4 regions of the Allosaccharopolyspora coralli genome follow, and region 4 is predicted to be linked to each of the others. Evidence: riboswitches for the same ligand, from Rfam matches in the RefSeq annotation. Region 4 holds a riboswitch; each other region holds the start of a gene.
The links. Region 4 has a riboswitch for cobalamin ahead of GIY23_RS14160 (ABC transporter substrate-binding protein). Riboswitches for the same ligand answer to the same signal wherever they lie in the genome.
Positions count from the first base shown of each region.

Region 1: linked by a shared signal. The riboswitch ahead of GIY23_RS16935 (putative cobaltochelatase) and the one ahead of GIY23_RS14160 (ABC transporter substrate-binding protein) in region 4 are both predicted to bind cobalamin.
Region 2: linked by a shared signal. The riboswitch ahead of GIY23_RS16905 (HoxN/HupN/NixA family nickel/cobalt transporter) and the one ahead of GIY23_RS14160 (ABC transporter substrate-binding protein) in region 4 are both predicted to bind cobalamin.
Region 3: linked by a shared signal. The riboswitch ahead of GIY23_RS05660 (ribonucleoside-diphosphate reductase subunit alpha) and the one ahead of GIY23_RS14160 (ABC transporter substrate-binding protein) in region 4 are both predicted to bind cobalamin.

Region 1 is NZ_CP045929.1:3,638,149-3,641,450, forward strand. It holds gene GIY23_RS16935 (putative cobaltochelatase) at 1-1,294, opposite strand, end outside; cobalamin riboswitch at 1,347-1,474, opposite strand; gene GIY23_RS16940 (GNAT family N-acetyltransferase) at 1,582-2,073, opposite strand; gene GIY23_RS16945 (LysE family translocator) at 2,471-3,106, shown strand; gene GIY23_RS16950 (S1 family peptidase) at 3,169-3,302, opposite strand, start outside.
Region 2 is NZ_CP045929.1:3,628,201-3,631,502, reverse strand. It holds gene GIY23_RS16910 (cobalamin biosynthesis protein) at 1-820, shown strand, start outside; cobalamin riboswitch at 1,152-1,342, shown strand; gene GIY23_RS16905 (HoxN/HupN/NixA family nickel/cobalt transporter) at 1,425-2,492, shown strand; gene cobA (uroporphyrinogen-III C-methyltransferase) at 2,587-3,302, shown strand, end outside.
Region 3 is NZ_CP045929.1:1,186,124-1,189,425, forward strand. It holds gene GIY23_RS05660 (ribonucleoside-diphosphate reductase subunit alpha) at 1-1,859, opposite strand, end outside; cobalamin riboswitch at 1,988-2,201, opposite strand; gene GIY23_RS05665 (amidohydrolase) at 2,259-3,302, opposite strand, start outside.
Region 4 is NZ_CP045929.1:3,005,717-3,009,018, reverse strand. It holds gene GIY23_RS14165 (FecCD family ABC transporter permease) at 1-639, opposite strand, end outside; gene GIY23_RS14160 (ABC transporter substrate-binding protein) at 636-1,658, opposite strand; cobalamin riboswitch at 1,720-1,911, opposite strand; gene GIY23_RS14155 (gamma carbonic anhydrase family protein) at 2,020-2,559, opposite strand; gene GIY23_RS14150 (YwaF family protein) at 2,834-3,302, shown strand, end outside.

The sequences.
Region 1 (3,302 bases), 630 kb from region 4:
GAACCTCCAGGAGGCGCGCGCGGAAGGACGGCGCGGGAACCGCGGGCGGCCGTTCCGACGAGGCGTTGCCCTCGGGGGCACCCTGCGATTCACCGTCTCCGGTGGACTCGGACGGCTCCGGCTGCCGAGCACCACCACCGCCGTCCGGCGGGCCGTCCCCGCCGCCGTCGGGGTCGTCGTCCCCGTCGTCGGGCCCTCCGTTCCCGGCATCCCCGTCGTCAGGTCCGCCCTGGCCGTCGTCCGGACCTTCCGACTCGTCACCGGCGTGCTCCGCGGCGTCGGAGAGCGCCTGTTGCAGCTGCTCCTCCTCGACACCCGGCTCGTCGAACGGGTCGCGCCTGCGGCGATGCGGCAACGCCAACCGTGCCGCGGCCTCGACGTCGACCTCGGCCACTGCGTCCGCGCCGCGCCACGCCGCGTGTGCCACCGCGGTCCGCGCCAGCACCAAATCCGCTCGCATCCCGTCGACCTCGAACGCCGCGCACAACGCGGCGATCCGGCGCAGCTCAGCGTCCGGCAGCGACACCGTGCCCAGTCGAGCCTGGGCCGCGGCGATTCGTTCGGCGAGCTCCGCGTCCTCGGACTCCCAGGACCGGGCGAAACCGTCCGGGTCGGACTCGAACGCGAGTCGACGGCGCACGACCTCGGTGCGCGTGTCCACGTCGCGGGAGGCTGCCACCTGCACCGTGAGGCCGAACCGGTCGAGCAGCTGCGGCCGCAGCTCGCCCTCCTCCGGATTCATCGTGCCCACCAGCAAGAACGAGGCCGCGTGTGAGACCGACACACCCTCACGCTCCACGTGCGCGCGGCCCATCGCCGCCGCATCGAGCAGCAGATCCACCAGGTGGTCGTGCAGGAGGTTGACCTCGTCGACGTAGAGCACGCCCCGGTTCGCCGACGCGAGCAATCCCGGCTGGTACGCCCGGACTCCGTCGGAGAGAGCACGTTCCAGGTCGAGTGAGCCGACGAGCCGATCCTCGGTCGCGCCCACCGGGAGCTCCACCAGCTGCGCAGGGCGCGTCTCAGCCGCCGTGGCGTCGTGCGGGGCATCAGGGCAGTCCTCGTCGACGGCCACGGGCGAGCAGCCGAAGCGGCAGCCGGGCACGACGTCGAGCGCAGGCAGCAGCGCGGAGAGTGCACGCACCACCGTCGACTTCGCGGTTCCCTTCTCGCCGCGCACCAGCACCCCGCCGATGCCGGGGTGTACCGCGTTGAGCAGCAGGGCCAGCCGCATGTCGTCGTGCCCCACGATCGCGGAGAACGGGTACTGCGACCTCGTGCGAGCAGCGGTCATGCCAGAGTCCTTCCTCGGGTGTCGGACGCCCCGGGTCGACGTGCGCGAGGGGCAGTGTCCTGACTCCCGGATCCGCGCGTACCTCCGGCCTTCCCAGGGTGCACACCCCGGTGGCTCGCGTGGGAGGTCGCTCCCCGGTCACAGTGGCGCCGACCGTGCCGGATTCACACCGGCTTCCTGCGGGGTGCCACGCCCCGAACCCCTCGCTGGGATCCACGGCATCGTCTCAGAGGGCAGCTAGGAACGTGGGTGGGTGGTCCAGGACCGGCGCCCCAGTTCGCGGCCGGTCAGCCGGTTCGGTCGGGTTCCCGGCGCATCGCGACGTGGGGGATCCCTTCCTCCCGATACGGTTCGCCATGCTCGACGAAACCGAAGGATCGGTAGAAACCGAGCGCATGAGTCTGCGCGGACATCTCGATCGGCGCACCGCTGAAGTCGTCGACCGCGACGCGCATCAACTCCCGGCCCACTCCGGTGCCACGCGCGGATTTCGCGACGCACACCCGCCCGATGTGCACGGTGGCGTCGGAGTCGCACAACACCCGCAGGTAGCCGACCATCTCCCGCTCGCCCTTCTCACCGAACTCGTCCGACTCGCCGGTGATCCAGTAGTGCCGGGTGCTCGGTTCCAGGTCGCGTCCGTCCAGTTCGGACTCGGGTGGGCACTCCTGCTCGATCACGAAGACGGACAGGCGCAGCCACAGGATGCGATACAGGTCCCGAGGATCGAGGTCCGCGACCGAGGCTCGGTGCACCGCCGTCGGCGACTGCGCATTCATGCCTGTTCCCTATCACAACGCCACATCGCACACAGCATTGCCGGGCGTCGCGACCGGTCTCGGCGCCACGACACCTCGCAAGTGCCGACACGAGCCGTGCTCAATCGCGCACGCATCGCATTCTTCGGCCTTCCTTTCGTGACTCGCGGCACACGTCATGCCGATATCGCGTGATCCGGGCGTGATCCAGTTCGCAGGAGTGTCACCTCACATCCAAGTCCGACGACATCGGGATAATCTTTCGATACGATCGTTCCCGGCGGGAAAATTTGCTTCCCTTGCGCCGTCAGCGACGACTGTGCTTCGCCTCACTTCTGCGCGTGCCACTGACACCGCTGTCTTCGAACACCATCGCCGCGCGCACCGCGCGTGCATTCGGAAAGGACGGAACAACGTCATGCTTCTGGACTTCAGTCCGCTGCCGGCTTTTCTCGTCGCCAGCATGGTCGTGGTCCTCACACCCGGTGTGGACGTGTTCCTCCTGTTGCGTACCTCCCTTCGCTCCGGCATCCGGCCGGGACTGCTCGCCCTCGCCGGGATCCACACCGCCAGCGTGATCCAGGTCGGCGTCGTCATCTCCGGGCTCGGCGCACTCATCACGCAGAACCCGGCCGTGCTCTCCGTCCTCAAGTGGCTCGGCGCCGCCTACCTCGTCTACCTCGCGGCCACGATCCTGCGCGGCCTGTGGCTCACGAGGCAGGAGACCGCAGACCTCGACGCACCCGCCACGGCCGGGCTGCGCGAGGCCAACCCGTACCTGCGCGGGTTCTTCAGCAACATCACCAACCCGAAGATGCTGCTGTTCAGCCTCGCGTTCCTGCCTCAGTTCGTCGGCTCGTCACCGCAACCGGCCGCCCAGCTCGTCATGCTCGGCGTCGTGTTCCTCGTCGTCGCCGCGATCTGGGAAATCTCGATCGTGGTCGGCGCCGCCCGCATCGCGAGCAAGCTTCGAGACCCGCGCGTGGCCCGGACGCTGGACGCGGTGAGCGCCGCCGCCTTCCTCACCATCTCCGTCGGGCTCGTCGCGACCTGACCTCGCTGCGGGCGGCATCCGCCGCCCGCAGCCGGCCACGTGGATCAACCCGCGTCCTCAGCTCAAGCGGCAGGCTGGGGCGCCGGTCCGCCGGAGGCCGGGGCGGCGACCTCCCCGTCACCGACGTGCTGACGCAGGAAGTCCTCGTAGGACGCCACTCGTGTGTACACGCCCGGCGTCTCCGGACGAGCGCACC
Region 2 (3,302 bases), 620 kb from region 4:
CGCGGCGAGTCCGCAGTGGACGATAGCGCTCGACGATCGTCGTCCTGCCGATGCGGACCGTGCCCGGCTGCTGTGGCTCGTGCCCCGGACCCTGATCGTCGGAGTCGGCGCGTCTCGGGAGGCATCGCGGACCGAGATCGTCGAGGCCGTCGCGCTGCTCGAACGCGAGTACTCGCTGGACCCGCGAGCGGTACGCGCCATCGCCACCGTCGCTCGCGCCGAAGACCACCCCGGGCTCGCGGAAGCGGTGCAGGACCTGGGGTTCTGGCATTCGGAGGAAGGTGGGGACGAGCTCCCGTTGCGGGTGTTCCCCGCCGACGTTCTGGACAGGGTCGACGTGCCGAGTCCCAGTGGCGCGGTGCGGGACCGTGTCGGTACCGGGAGCGTCGCCGAAGCAGCGGCCTTGGCCGCCGCCACGGAGGACGCTGCAGGCGGGCCGGTCGATCTGGTGGTGCCGAAGCTCACTTCGCGGCGGGTCACCGTCGCCGCCGCCAGACTGCGTCCACGCGGGCGGCTTGCCGTAGTCGGGGTCGGGCCGGGACCCGATGATCTCCGCACTCCCCGTGCGGACGCCGAGCTGCGCCGAGCGGCCGTCGTCGTCGGCTCCCGCGCGGTACTCGATCGCGTCGGTCGCGTCCTGAGCCCGGACGCGCGAACCGAGGTCGGCGTCGTTGCGGACGCCGTCGACGTTGCCGCCTCCGGTCGCGCCGTCGCGTTCGCGCACACCGGCGAGGTCGAGCAGGTCGACGCCGAGCGAGCCGCCGTCGAAGTGGTCGTGGTGCCCGGGGTGAGCCGAGGAGTAACAGGTCCCGTCGACTGAGAGCGCATGGTGGAACTGGTGCGGCGGTACCGGGCCCCCAGTTCCCCAATGCCCTCTGAGTCTGTGGTCTGTGGTGGTGGTCACCTACCGGCGTCCCAGCTTGCCGCTCGCGGCGTTGGGGTCGTCTCGAGTACCAGCACGTACGTAGCGGCGGCCCCGGCCTTGCGAGCGACAACCTGCAACGCCCGGAGCTTCTCAGCGTGCTCGGGCTGAGCACGCAAGACCATGCCCGGACGGGCATCAGAACAAGATCACAGACACTGAGCGAGACAGGGCAAAGGTGACACCGGGGCTCCGCCGACGGTGATCCGCGGCACCGGGACCCGCCCGGAAGTTGACCTCGTGCACACGGTGCGGTCACGATACGTCCGCTGGTTGCGGAGGAACCCGGTGCGAATCCGGGACGGTCCCGCCACTGTGACCGGGGAGCGGCCCCACATGCCACGGCTCGACACGAGCGGGAAGGCGGGAACGCCGCGGCGATCCGGGAGTCAGGACACTCACGCCGGCCCTACGTCACCAGGTGACGTGCGGAGACCGAGCGTCACGCCGTGACGCACGGAGACGATCCCCGGGCGGGAGAACCCAGGAGGTCCGCGACGCGATGGCCACAGAAACGAGCATTCCGGACACGCCGGCGTCCGGCGGGTGGGGACGAGTCGAGCGCCGTAACGCAGCGCTGGTGCTCGGCGCCGTCGGCATGCTGCACCTCGTCGGGTGGGGTATGTACCTGGCGGCGCAGGACTCGTTCACGGCTGCCGGCGGGCTCGCCGCCGCGGGCATGACCGCCTACCTGCTCGGCGTGCGGCACGGCTTCGACGCCGACCACGTCGCCGTGATCGACGATGCGACACGGTTGCTCATGCAGCGGGGAAAGAAGCCGGTGGCGACCGGAATGTGGTTCGCGCTGGGACACGCCGGTGTCGTCGTGGCGCTGGCGATGGCGGTCGCGTTCGTCGCGGGACCCGCCGCACAGCGGTGGGCGGAGCAGGTCGGCGGCCGGGTCGGGCTGTGGGTGAGTCTGTTCGTCGTTGCCGTGCTCGCCGTCCTGGCGGTTTTGAACGCGCTGGTGCTGCGGGACGCCGTACGATTGCTGCGCCGGGCGCGGGCCGGGGAAGTCGGGGACTCCGAGGTCGAGCTCGTGCTCGGTCGGCGAGGTCTGCTCGCCCGGCTGCTGCGCGGACGGATGAGTCTCGTCGGACAGTCCTGGCACCTGCTCGTGATCGGCTTCCTGTTCGGCCTCGGCATGCAGACGGCGACCGAAGTCACAGTGCTGGCACTCGTCGCTCCCGGCGAGCTGTCCGCGATGGCGGTGTTGAGCCTGCCGCTGCTGTTCGCCGCCGGAATGTGCACTGTGGACAGCATCGACGGCATGCTGATGTCCCGCGCCTACACCTGGTCGCTCGCGCGCCCGCTGCGCAGACTGTGGGTGAACGTGACGACCACCACGCTCACCGTCGTGCTCGCCGCGGTCGTCGCGCTGGTCGTCCTCGCGGGTGTGTTCGACGAACTCGGGGCCGCGGGACTCGCTCCCGTCGCGGCGATCGGGGACCACTTCGAGCTGCTCGGATATCTGACGCTGGCCGCGTTCATGGCAGTATGGGGCGGCGCTGCCCTGTGGTGGAGGTTCTCCGGCGCCGACCGGCGTACTGCCGGAGCGCCGAGCAGGTGAGCGCCCGCAGAGCGAGAAGGCCCGTACCCGAGCCGGGCAGTGAGCGCACCCCGTCGAGGACGCCGGGGGCGACCTTCGAGACGGACAGACGGACATGAGCACGCACGACGAACGGCACTACTTCGCGGGACTCGATCTCGGCGGCAAGCACGTCGCGGTCGTCGGCGGCGGCACCGTGGCGCAACGCAGGGTGCCTCGGTTGATCAACGCCGGTGCGCGCGTCGAGGTCGTCTCGCCCGAGGTCACCCCGGCCGTGGAAGCGATGGCCGACGCCGGGGAGCTCACCTGGAGCGCACGTCGGTACACGCCCGGTGATCTGGACGAGACGTGGTACGCGATCGCTTGTACCTCCGACCCGGACGTCAACGCACGGGTCGTCGCGGACGCCGAAAGCCGCCGGATCTTCTGCGTCCGGGCCGACGATGCCTCGCAGGGGACGGCGGTCACACCCGCGATCGCCGAGCACGACGGGCTACTACTGGGTGTCTTGGCAGGCGGCGCGCACCGCCGCTCCTCCGTTGTGCGGGACGGCCTGGTGGAAGCGCTTCGCAGCGGCGTCGTGGACGATCGTCCGCAGCGCCACGAGCCCGGTGTCGCGCTCGTCGGTGGTGGTCCCGGTGCGCCGGACCTGATCACGGTGCGCGGGCGGCAGCTGCTCGCGCGTGCCGACGTCGTCGTCACCGACCGGCTCGCACCACGCGAACTGCTCGACGATCTCGGCCCGCACGTCGAAGTCGTGGACGCTTCGAAGATCCCGTACGGTCGCGCCGCGCACCAGGACGCGATCAACGAGCTGCTCGTCGGGCGCGC
Region 3 (3,302 bases), 1.8 Mb from region 4:
AAGTTGATGTCGATCACGTTGTCGAGCATCCGCACCGCTGTGGTGACGGTCCGCTCCAGGCGGTGGGTGTCGAGCCCGTCGGCGGTGACGTGCTGCGCGAGGTTCACCGACCCGAGGTTGCAGACGGCGACCTCGTCGGCGCTCGTGTTCAGCGTGATCTCGGTGCACAGGTTGGACGAGTGCACGACCCCCGCGTGCTGTTGTGGCGAGCGCAGGTTGCACGGGTCCTTGAACGTGATCCACGGGTGGCCGGTCTCGAACAGCATCGTGATCATGCGACGCCACAGGTCGACCGCTGCGACCGTGCGGTGCACCGCGAGCTCGCCGCGTTCGGCCGCCGCCTCATACTCGCGGTAGCGCTCGGCGAACGCCGCGCCGTAGAGGTCGTGCAGGTCCGGGGTCTCGTCGGGGGAGAACAGGGTCCAGGTGCCGTCTTGCTCCACCCGACGGAGGAACTCGTCCGGAACCCAGTTCGCAGTGTTCATGTCGTGGGTGCGGCGGCGCTCGTCACCGGTGTTCTTGCGCAGGTCGAGGAATTCCTCGATGTCGATGTGCCACGTCTCGAGGTAGGCACACACCGCGCCTTTACGCTTGCCGCCTTGATTCACCGCGACGGCGGTGTCGTTGGCGATCTTGAGGAACGGCACGACGCCTTGCGACTGACCGTTGGTGCCCTGGATGTGGGCGCCGATGCCGCGTACCGGGGTCCAGTCGTTGCCGAGTCCACCCGCGTACTTCGAGAGCAGCGCGTTGTTGCCGACGGAATGGAAAATCCCGTGCAGGTCGTCATCCACAGTGGTCAGAAAGCAGGACGACAGCTGCGGACGGGTGGTGCCCGCGTTGAACAAGGTGGGTGTGGAGCACATGAAGTCGAACGAGGTCAGCAACTCGTAGAACTCGATCGCACGCGCCTCGCGGTCGTCCTCGTGCAACGCGAGCCCCATCGCGACGCGCATCAGGAACGCCTGCGGTAGCTCGTAGCGCACTCCGTGGTCGTGCAGCAGATACCGGTCGTAGAGCGTTTGCAGGCCGAGGAAGTCGAATGCCAGGTCCCGGTCCGCTCGGAGTGCGTGGCCGAGCCGGTCGAGGTCGAACGACGCGAGTTCCGGGGTGAGCTGGCCGAGTGCGACACCGTGGCGAACGTAGGCGGTGAAGTACTCGGGGTAGCGCCCGCGCATCTCGTCCTGGTCGGCCTCACGGGAACCGTCCGCGAGGTGGCTGAGCGCCTCACGGCGCAGCGAGTCCAAGAGCAACCGCGCGGCGACCAGGGAGTAGTTCGGTTCGGACTCGACCAGGGTCCGGGCGGACAGCGTGAGCGCCTCGGCGAGTTCACGGCTGCTCATGCCGTCGTAGAGTCCGCGCCGGGCTTCCCGCAGTACCGCTTTCGGAGCGACGTCGTCCAGGTCGCCACACGCCTGTTCGACCACTGTGGACACTCGATGCCAGTCGAGCGGCGTTTCGGCGCCGTTGAGGTCAACCACGTGGACCTGTGGTTCTTCCGCTCCGGGTTTCGAGGTTTCCCGTGCGGCTGCGCGTTCTTCCCGGTACAGCACGTAGGCGCGGGCGACGCGGTGGTGCTCGCCCCGCATCAGGGCGAGCTCGACCTGGTCCTGGATCTGTTCGACGTGCACGAGCGGTTCGGTCCCGGCGTGGCGGAACAGCGCCGTGGTGACCTGCGCGGTGAGCTCGGCGACGAGGTCGTGGATCCGGGAGGATCCGGCCGAGCCGGAGCCCTCCACGGCCAGGAACGCCTGGGTGAGCGCGACGCCGATCTTCGTCGCGTCGAACGGGACCGGTGTCGAGTCCCGGCGCAGCACACGGGCGTGCTCGACAACAGTGGGCGGCGGTGTGGTGGCCAGCTCGGTCACGACGCTCTCTCCTCGCGAGTCGACGGTGATCCGGGCGAGGGTGGGCCGCGACGAGCCGCGCGTCTCTGCGCGAGCAGTTTCGCGGCGACCCTCCCTCGGGGTCCCGGACGGCGCGTCCGGTCGGGCGCGCGCCGATGGCAGGTCTTCGGACTCACGGGCGTCCTACTGATCGTGGCTTCCCGGGCCGGAGCCCAGTGCCGATCCCGTCCTGCGTGGGCAGGCCGGGCACGACTGTCGTTCCCGTTCACCGCTGCGGGGCAGTCCCGGATTCGCACCGGGTTCCCTGTTGTCCCGCCGAGCTACGCCCGGCGAACCATCGATGATCACCACACTACATCTAGGGCGTACCTGTGTCCGTGAGGGCCAGATATCGGGGTGGGTCGAGCCGCCTCAATGGCTGGTGAGCACTCCGGTCGCGGCCACGACCAGCGTGGCGACTCCGGTGTCGATCGTCGGATGCGGAACCGGCGCGAACAACGGTGAATGGTTCGACGGCAGGTCGCTGTCCAACGTCCCCGCTTCGGCCGAAGCGGCGAACCGGTCCGCGTCGGTGCCGCCGACGAACCAGTAGGCGGAGGGGATACCCGCCGCCGAAGCGAACACCCCGAAGTCCTCGCTCCCGGTCACCAACGGGGCTGCGAACACCCGCTGGGCACCGAAATGCTCGCGGAACCGTGCGGTCGCTGCCTCGGTCGTGGACTCGTCGTTGACGGTGGCGGGAAACGTGCCTTCCGCGGTGATTTCCGGTTTCCGGTCCGCCCCGGCAGCGGTGGCCTCGGCGTGCACGATCCTGTGCACGGCGTCGAGAACTCGCCGCCGCACCGTTTCGTCGAACGACCGCACGTCGATGCTGAGCTCGGCCTCGGCCGGAATGATGTTGCTCTTCGTCCCGGCATGCAGCGAACCGACGGTCAGTACGGCCGAGTCCGTGGCGGCGACTTCGCGGGAGACGATGGTCTGCAGGCGTAGCACGGTCGAGGATGCCATCACGACAGGGTCCACAGTGGTCTCCGGGCGCGAACCGTGGCCGCCGTGTCCGAACATTCGCACGCGCAGTGTGTCCGAAGCGGACATGATCAGGCCGCTGCGGGTGAACACCTCGCCTGCGGGCATCGGTCCGACGTGCTGACCGAAGGCGACGTCGGGTGTGCCGAAACGTTCGAAGAGCCCGTCGGCGATCATGCCGGCGGCTCCGTCGCCCAGCTCCTCGGCCGGTTGCAGAACGAACTGCACCGTGCCGCGCCACCGGCCCCGGGAAGCCGCGAGCGCGCGGGCGGCGCCGATCAGCCACGTCACGTGCATGTCGTGTCCACATGCGTGTGCGACCGGAACTTCGTTGCCGCCGGGATCGGTGCCGGTGGCCGTGCTCGCATACTCCAATCCGGTCTGCTCGTGCACGGGCAGCGCGTCCATGTCGGCTCGGAGCAGCACGGT
Region 4 (3,302 bases):
CGCCACGGCCACGTCGTCCCACCGTGCCCCGGACAACGAGCCGAGCAGCCAGTTCAGCACACCCCGTGCCTGTTCGGCGTCGGCGGCGGTGATGACGATGTAGGAGGTCACCGCCGAGAACAGTTGTGTTCCGGCGACGCCCGCCAGGATGACTTTCGCCGTGCCACCCCCGGCGAGCCTCGCGAGCGCCATCACGAGCACGAACGCGACCACCGCCCCGGCGAACGCGCCCATCGTGAGGCTCACCGCGCCGGCACCGATCCCGAGGATGAGCACGAGCACCGCGCCGGTGGACGCGCCGCTGGAGACACCGAGCAGGAACGGTTCCGCGAGCGGATTGCGCAGCAGCGACTGCAACACCACACCGCAGACGGCCAGGCCGGCGCCGGAGACGGCAGCCATCAGCGTGCGGGGCAGGCGCAGATTCCACACGATCCCCTGGCCGATGCGGGAGACGCCGGTGTCCACGAAGCCCAGGCGTGCCCCGATCACCTCAAAGACGTCCGGCACGGACAGTGACGCCGGTCCGATCGTGACGACGACGGCGACGGACAGGACCAGGCACGCCATTCCCACGGTCACGAACACCGTCGTGGGGACACGGCGTACCGCTCGCGGCAGCTCCTGCGCGACCGTCATGTCTGGCGGTCGAGTTCGACGAGGCGGTCGGCGAGCGCTTCGATGCCGTCGACGGTGCGGATGCTGACGTTCATCGCCGACCCCGTCATGGGCATCCACCTCTCGGCTCGGACGGCGTCCAGTTGCGACACGGCGGGATCGGTGCGCAGGAACCGCTTCTTCGCTTCGAGCGTGTCGCCTTCGCTGTCCCGGGTCAGATCACCGAGCACGAGCACGTCGGGAGCCCGGCGAAGCACGTCCTCCCAGCCGACCTGCGGCCACATCGATGCCACGTCGGGGTAGGCGTTGCGGACGCCGAGCGTGCGGGTGATGATCCCCGGCGCGCCGGTCGACCCGGCCACGTACGGAGATCCGGTGCGGGCGAACCAGAACAGCACCGAGGTGTTCTCGCGGCCGTCGAGACCGGCGACCTTCGCCTGCGCGGCCTCGACCCGCCCGCGCAGTTCCGTCACCAGCTGCTCACCGCGTTCGGGAACGTCGAAGAGCTGCGCGATCTCCCGGACTTCGCGGTAGATGTCGTCCAGCCCCACTGGTTCGCCGAGCTCGGCTTCCTCCGGGTAGCAGTTCGACGGCGACAGGTAGGTCGGCACACCGAACTCGGCGAACCGTTCGCGCGGCGCGACCCCTCCGTCGGTGTAGATCGCCTGGTAGCCGCCGAGCACCAGGTCGGGTTCGGTGCCGAGAACGGCTTCCAGCGACGGGTTGTTGTCGGCCAGCCGGGGCACGCTGGCGTTGGCCTCCGCAAGATGCGGCGCGACCGGGTCGGTCCAGGTCGCCGTACCGACCATGCGGTCCTCGAGGCCGAGGGAGAGCATGATCTCTGTCTGCTGCTGGTTCAGACTCACCGCACGTCGCGGAGGACCGTCCACCGACACGGGAACACCACAGTTGTCCGCGATGTCCGGAGGTCCGGCCGGGCCGCCGGTGGGGCCGGAACATGCGGTGACCGCGAGGAGGCCCGCGGTGATCGCGGTGGCAGCGCCGCTGGTGAGTAGACGCGTCGAACGCGGTGTGGACATTCGCATCGGAGCCCTTCGGTCGGGGCCCGGACGCGGGGCCCGCTGGGACACGGCCGGTGCTCGGGGCGACCGGGAGCCAGCAGGTCTTCGGGCTCGGGCTCGAAGAGCGCGGGAACCTTCCCGGGCACCCGCCCAGTGGTCACCGTCGACACGCGACGCCTCCCGCGCTCGTCGCCCCTACCGCTGCGCGTCAGCTCCGGACTTCGACCGGATTCCCTGGCCGGTGGGCACGACTGGCTCGCGACGAGCCTAACAACCCGGCCGTGGTGGCCGAGATCACGGCGTCGCGCGCGAGGCGAACGGCACTTTCGCCTCGTCTCGTGAGGCGAAAGTGCCGTTCGCCTCACGAGTGAGAGAGTTCTTACCCGCTGAGGGCTTGGCGGTGGGAGGTGGCGAGGTCGACGTAGTGCCGGGCGGAGGCGCGGATCATCTCCTGCTCGTCGCCGGTCAGCTCGCGACGCACCTTGCCAGGAGTGCCCGCCACCAACGAGCCGGGCGGAATCTCGACGCCTTCGAGCACGACGGCACCGGCGGCGACGAGGCTGCCGCTGCCGATCTTCGCGCCGTTGAGGACCACCGAGCCCATCCCGATGAGCACCTCGTCCTCGATCGTGCAGCCGTGGACGACGGCCCGATGCCCGATGGTCACATCGTTGCCCACGACGGCCGGGAACCCTTCGTCGGCGTGCATCACCACGCCGTCCTGCACATTGCTGCGGGCACCGACCGAGATGTCGGCGACGTCGCCGCGCAGCACGGTGGTGTACCAGACGTTGGCCTGCGTCGCGAGGCGCACACGGCCGATGAGGCTGGACCCCGGCGCGGCCCACGCGCCGTCGTCGAGCTGCGGCGTGTGCTCACCGAAGGTCAGGGTGAACGGCCCGGTGCGTGCGTCGGTCACGGATCCTCCTCGTGCGTGGTCCACTCCGGGTACCTTACGTCTCCGCTCCGAGTTCCGTCCCGCAGCCGACAGTGCGAGCCGGTGGCACGTACCCGCGAACGGCTCGCAGGGCACCGGCGTTCCACTGTGGAGCGGCCGCCACACCGGCCGAACATGCTGGTGAGAAGCGTTCCTTCTCGTAGACTGAGCATCCTGACGGACTGGGCTGTCGTCGTGTCTTGCCAGCGGAACCGCTGAGGTTCCTCGACCCGACCACCGAGCAAGACCTTCGCTGATGAGTTCTCCAGGTGGCGCGACGGAGGTGGTGATCCTGTTCGAGCAGGCGACACTCGCGCAGCAACCGGTGTTCGTGCCCTACGGCGGCACGCACTGGGCGGTCCTCGCGCTCGGAGCCGGGGGAGCGGTGTTCCTGATCGCGCTCGGACGCAGGCACCGTGGGCGCGACACCGCGCGCGTCGTGAGCCGCGGGTTCGCCGTCGTCCTGGTCGCGTTCCAACTCCCGTTCCAGGTCCGCGCGCTCACACCCGCCCAGTGGGACCTGTACGAGTCGCTGCCGTTCCAGCTCAGCGACCTCGCGTGGATCGTCGCCGCCTACGCCTTGTGGTCGCACCGGTGGTGGGCGTTCGCGCTGACCTACTACTGGGGGCTCACACTGACCCCTCAGGCGATGTTCACCCCCGCCCTCGACGCACCCGACTTTCCGCACGTGGCGTTCGTCGAGTTCTGGGGGCATCACCTGTTCG